DNA from 2 places in the Brevibacillus sp. NPDC003359 genome. Region 1 is predicted to be linked to the other one. Evidence: riboswitches for the same ligand, from Rfam matches in the RefSeq annotation. Region 1 holds a riboswitch; the other holds the start of a gene.
What was found. A riboswitch is a leader RNA that binds a small molecule or an ion and turns the genes downstream of it on or off. The one in region 1 is predicted to bind cyclic di-GMP.
Positions count from the first base shown of each region.

Region 2: another riboswitch for cyclic di-GMP. It lies ahead of ACFYU8_RS15880 (DUF5317 domain-containing protein); the one in region 1 lies ahead of ACFYU8_RS30110 (N-acetyltransferase).

Region 1 covers NZ_JBIAOR010000026.1:15,126-18,272, forward strand. The annotation lists gene ACFYU8_RS30105 (methyl-accepting chemotaxis protein) at 1-1,310, opposite strand, end outside; gene ACFYU8_RS30110 (N-acetyltransferase) at 1,312-1,863, opposite strand; cyclic di-GMP riboswitch class I at 2,057-2,145, opposite strand; gene ACFYU8_RS30115 (hypothetical protein) at 2,336-2,521, shown strand; gene ACFYU8_RS30120 (DNA alkylation repair protein) at 2,650-3,147, shown strand, end outside.
Region 2 covers NZ_JBIAOR010000005.1:32,385-35,531, reverse strand. The annotation lists gene carB (carbamoyl-phosphate synthase (glutamine-hydrolyzing) large subunit) at 1-515, shown strand, start outside; gene argF (ornithine carbamoyltransferase) at 460-1,431, shown strand; cyclic di-GMP riboswitch class II at 1,524-1,607, shown strand; gene ACFYU8_RS15880 (DUF5317 domain-containing protein) at 1,778-2,329, shown strand; gene ACFYU8_RS15875 (HD-GYP domain-containing protein) at 2,313-3,147, shown strand, end outside.

The DNA of each region.
Region 1 (3,147 bases):
TGAATCATGCTGTGAACATGGATGATGAACTCTTGCAGGTTTTTCGTTTTATCCGCAAAGTTTTGCATGTAGTTGTCTACATTGGTGAACATTTCTTGTACTTCGAGGATGCCCTCGCTATTTTTCTCAAAAGAAGTTTGTGACTCGGAAATCATATCCGATACGAGCTTCATTTTTTCGCGTATGGTCATGAGCAGGTTCGAGATCGACTCAGAGGATAGCTTGGAGGATTCAGCCAGCTTGCGTACTTCATCCGCTACGACAGCAAAGCCTCGGCCGTGTTCACCTGCGCGAGATGCTTCAATCGTGGCATTGAGTGCCAACAGATTGGTTTGTGCAGAAATCTCGGAAATAGTTTGAATGATTTTCCCAATCGATTCAGTTTCCTTATTGAGCTCTTGGATCAGCTGATTCGTACCTTGGATATCCGTGATGAATCGTTCAAAGTCATTGCCGATGTTGCCGATGCGTTTGCCGCTCTCGTTAGTGGCTTCTTTGGTCGATTCTACGTACTCATGCATCTCCGTAACAGAGCGGGTCATGTCCTCAACTTGCAGATTCGTCGAGCTCATTTCCCGACGCAGCTCGTCCGTATTGCCGGTTTGGATCGTAAAGGACTCCATAATGTCTTGCAGGGAAGCAACTGTTTCCACAGCACGAATGTTCACGCCATCCGTCACCTTGTTCAAATTCTCTTGATAGTCTTGCATAGAGCCGAGTGATTCATTGATCTGATCCAGAACACGTTGCAACGATTCCTTCGAGGCAATCGCTTCTTGCTTTTGTTGCTCGCTTTCTTGTTGCAGCTTGTTATTGAATACTGCATGCATCATGCTCGTGACAGAGACGAAGCAGAAGGTAAGCAGGAAGTACATCAGATCAAGATTATTAGTCGAATGGAAAATCGTCTCTCTTTGTGTCAGGAAGTAGTAAGAGACAATACCCAATGTTGATACAATCGTCAAAATATTAATGAGTCGGTCTTGATAAATCCCCATGACTGCTACAAAGAACATAATGGTCATGATATTGATCATATGCGGGTCTAGTCCAACTATGATGAACATGAAAATCCCGATTACGGCGAGGTTGAAAAACTTCATGAAGGGCGCTGCTTTTTCACGGAAGCTCGGGCGATTGGAGATGTAAGTAAAAGGTGCCAGCACGCCATACAAAATACCCAGTATCGTGAGAACGAATGTGTACGATACGCCTAGAAAAAGGTTTAAGACCTGAACAACCGTAATAATACTTGCGAATACGATTACGACCCAATTGTTTCTTCTTCTCAATAGATCAATGTTATCCATGTTACCCACCTACCTCAACTTTTACTTGGTTGGATGACGAATTGTACCAGGAATATTTGGGATCGTGCTTATTTTCATAGACTTCTTTTAAGTGGAAAAGGGTCGGAATGGCGTCGGCCCCTTTGTAAAAGACGATATCTCTGGTCTGAGTTGCCTTTACTTGGTATTTCTTGTTAACAAACTTAAAAAAAGTAGGATCTGCTACACCGATTGCGTGGGTGTAACCATGCTTTTCAGCGAAATCTATCATCAGGCAAATGCCTTTCTGCCCTAGTTGTCCGCGGTATTTCGGCAAAACAGCGAGACTGTCTACCTCCATTACTTTCATGTCTGCTGTAACAGCATCTTGAAAAAGTGATTTCATATAAGGACTTGATTTGGAAAAGGGTGTCATCTCAAACGTTCCACCAGCTTCACCATCATCAGCGATTAAAAGGAACAGAGCAGAGCCTTCTTTCGCGTACTCCATTTCGAAGCCCATGCTTGTCCAGACTGCTTCTTTGATTTCATGAAACTTTGCTAAATCTTGTACGGTTTCTACTTGTTTGTACATAACTTCTCCACTCCATCATTTTCTCTGATTGAATCATGTTGTGTAAGTTTGACGTCTCAAAAGTTATGCTTTGCCATCCGTAATGAAAATGAAAATGCTTTCATCCTCCTTTCAAAAAAGTAAACACAAAAAAAGGCCGTTCCATCATAATGGAACAACCGAAGCTACCAACATCAAAAAATGGTCACAAGATGATGGCAACCCGGCTATCATGGTCAAAGACTAGACTGTAGACCCGTGGTTTTGCGTCGCCACCTTTCGATGACTTTGCCTTTTTCGGTTTATAGAAAAAATTGTAAATATGTGTCGAATTTTGCTAGATATAATTATGGAAAATATAAGCCAAAAGAAATATCCTTGTCAAGTTTTGGTAGGGAAAATTAACTAATTGTTCATAAAGTATTTCCCGAAAATCACCCGTAACAAAAATTTTCCAACTATCCGATAACTAGAAGGAATAGGAGGGGATTTTATGAAGGAAGTAAAAGTGATTCAATTTTACTTTTCCGGGGGCGGCGAAACGATTAGCATCGAAACGACGGAACCGGAAGAGATCATTCAAATGGTCGCAAATCAAGATGGCGGATGGTTACAGTACGATGATGTTGTCATCAACGTCAGAAATGTTTCGTATATCAAAGTAACCAGTCAGGCGTAAAGATAGAAAAAGCGCAAAAGCGCGTCAAGCTCTTCAGGAAAAAGCTCTCCTTTGAATGGAGGGTTTTTTCGTGTTGGAGGTAACGCTGCTGGTTATCCTATTAATAGAAGAAAAAGGAGGGTAACAAGATGACGCTGGAAGAAGTCATGCAGAAGCTCGAAGCGATGGGGACAGAACAGACGAAAAAAACGTTATTGCGGCATGGGGCTAAAGAGCCTTTGTTTGGCGTGCGAGTCGGTGATATGAAAAAGCTGGTCAAGGAGGTAAAGCGTGACCAGCAGCTCGTCCAGGCGCTGTACGACACGGGAAACTACGACGCCATGTACTTGGCCGGATTGACGGTTGACCCGAAGAGCATGACAAAAGAGCGGCTGCAGGCGTGGGTAAAGAAAGTATCTTGGTACGCGCCCGCCGAATATACGGTTGCGAGTGTAGCAGCTGAGAGCAATTTTGCCATGGAGCTGGCACGGGAATGGCTCCAATCAAAAGAAGAGATGGTAGCCACATGTGGGTGGAATACGTATTCGAACTACCTGTCGATTACTCCCGATGAACTGCTAGATAAAGAAGAAATCAAACGGCTCCTCATGAGAGTGAAGGAGACGATTCACCAGGAACAAAATCGC
Region 2 (3,147 bases), on a different contig from region 1:
TGAAATCGACGGGGGAAGTTCTCGGCTTGGGGCGTTCATTTGAAGAAGCAGCAGGCAAGGCTTTTGCTTTCAAGGACAATTTGTACGGCGACTGGCAAAAAGGTCAGTTGGTCATGATTTCTTTGGCAGATGGAGATAAGCAGGACAATGTAAGAGAGTTAATCGGGCAAATGCAAGCAGACGGCGCCAATCTGGCGGCGACCCCAGGAACTGCTGAGTGGCTGACAGCCGAAGGAATTGTCGTAAAGCATGTCGTGGCAGATGAAGCAGCGTGGATCGAGCTGTTGCAAAAGGAAGAAGCGGCTTTCGCTCTCGTTACTGCGACGAAAGGCAACCGTCAGGGCCGGACAGGATTTGCTCTGCGAAGCCGTATGGTACAACAAGGTGTGCCATTGTTCTCCGCTGTCGATACGTTCGAGTTATACGTGAAGTCGATTATGAAGAAAAGAGGTGGCTCGCATGCAGCCAGTGAAGATATTGGAACACTTTCAAAACTTGCCGTTACAAAAGCATAAAGGAAAAGATTTCTTACGCGTCGATGAATTCAACGGAGAAGAATTGATGGAGCTGCTCCATCTGTCTGCTCACGTCAAGCAATTGCAAAAGCTGGGACAGCCATTCCAGCCTTTGCAAGGCAAGACGTTGGGAATGATCTTTGACAAGGCTTCGACCCGTACGCGCGTCTCCTTTGAAGTAGGGATGCATCAGTTGGGCGGCTTGGGGATGTTTATGAGCGGAAAAGAGCTACAGCTCGGGCGCGGTGAGCCGATCAGCGACACAGCAAAAGTTCTCTCCCGGTACGTGGATGCCATCATGATTCGCACCTTTTCCCACTCCTATGTAGAAGAGCTTGCCGAGCACGCGTCGATCCCCATTATCAATGGCTTGACTGATCTGTACCATCCTTGTCAGGCATTGGCTGATCTGCTGACGATCTGGGAGCACAAAGGCAAGTTGAAAGGAGTCAAGCTCGCCTATGTAGGAGACGGCAACAACGTGGCGAACTCACTGGTGCTGGGCGCAGCTCTGCTAGGTCTGGATGTGCGGGTGGCTACTCCGGTTGGCTACGAAATGGATGCAACAATTGTCGCAAAAGCTACAGCATACGCGAAACAAAGCGGCGGCAACATGATGGTAACCACTGATCCGACAGAGGCTGTCATGGGGGCAGATGCTGTATACACGGACGTTTGGACTAGTATGGGTTTTGAAGAAGAAAATGAGGTGCGATTAAAAGCATTTGCCGACTATCAAGTGAACGAAAAATTGGTAGCAGCAGCAGATCGTGATTATCTCTTCTTGCATTGCTTACCAGCACATCGTGGAGAAGAAGTGACAACCGGGGTTATCGACGGATCGCGCTCTGTTATTTTTGATCAGGCTGAAAATAGATTGCACGCACAAAAGGCGATATTGGCAGCGCTGGTGTGAACATAGTTCTAGTTAAATAGAACTAGCTGTAATTAAATCGAATAGACTATGAATCTATGATTGCCGAATTTTGTCACTTATGTGTAAAATAAAGGTAGGAAAGAAGCAAAGAAGTACGGACTGTATCTGGTCGCTTGGTCCGTATGGAGCCAGTAGCGAAGCCAGCTTTCTCCACTATGCCTGAAGGGGGGAAAAGAAAATGAAAAAATGGTTCGCGGCAATTATGATGGTGGTAGCAATCGTAGCAGCTACATCTGCAAACTTCCATATTGGATAATAAGCGTATTGGAGAAACAAACACCGCTTGGCTGAGTGGTGTTTTTTCTTCAAGCTTGGAGGAAACAACATGTTATTGGATGTAATTGCCCTATCTTTTCTCGTAGCATTGCTGCGAGGGGGAAGAATCAAACAATTTCCTAAATTCAATCAAGTGAAGCTTCTTGTTATTACCATACTGCTACAGGCTTGTGCAGTTTTCTTCCCTTCATTTGGTGGCGTTTTCATATCGATCGCGTATGTGTTTATTTTGGCTTTCCTCATTTTTAACCGAGAATTTGAAGATATGCGGATATTTTTAATCGGCTGGTTTCTGAATGCGATTGCAATTTGGTCTAACAATGGAAAAATGCCAATCGATTTAGTCCAAGCAGCAAAGCTTCCTTATGATCTAGAGCCAGTTATAAACGGAACGAATTTCAAGCATAGTGTATTGACGGAAAGTTCAAATTTTCCATTTTTAACGGATGTCATCTACATGCCATCTATCATTCCTCGAATGATTAGCATCGGCGATATTTTTATTATGTTAGGCGCCTTTTTACTTGTTCAGCGATTGATGAATAAACCTATTTCATTACTACAACTTCGCGAAGGTAAAAGTTATGCGACAAAAAACTGATTATGCGAACTGGATAAAGGGGATTGTTGTACAGGTTGGATTTGTCATTGCAGCAATCTATATTTTTTACACATCTTCATCTGAATGGGCCGTTCGTGAGCATTGGGGGGTATTATCTACCTATACCCTCTTGACCATTTTTTCTTGTTTTGCTCCCGTGCGTATATCGAATACGATTTTAACAGTGAACAATGCTGTAATCTTTTCGGGTATCTTGTTGTACGGTGTATGGGTAGGGGTATGGGCTGCTGTTATCGAGTCTTTAATCATTGCTTTCCTGGTAAGGTTTAATCCGTTAAAGGCTATTATTAATATTGGGCAATTGTTAATGACTATATGGACAGTATCGTTTTTGAAAGATTGGATCGAAAGCTTCGGAACCGTTTCTCCTATTATTAGCGATTTGTTCTTGGCTGTTGTTTATTGGTTTGTGAATCTGACATTATGTGGATTGGGTATCTCCTATTTTCATCAAATGACTTGGGCACGAACCGTAAAGATGATGGCAAAAGGCTTTACCTCGACTTACTTGTTGCTATTAATTCTAGCGGGGGTTGGTTCACGCTTAGTCGAGTCGTATGGCCCGCTGACATTAGTCCCGATGATGATTGCGTTTATTACGATCAGCTACGTGTTTCATCATTACTATGACAATCTTCAAAGACTTCAGCAAAAAGTAGAAGAGGTCAAATCATTCAATCACAACTTCTTAACGACAATGGCTGCTTCCATTGACGCACGAGATCGATACACAAGTGGACATTCTCAGCGAGTAGCTTACTGGGGAAGAGAAATTGCTAAAGATATTGGTTTGTCTG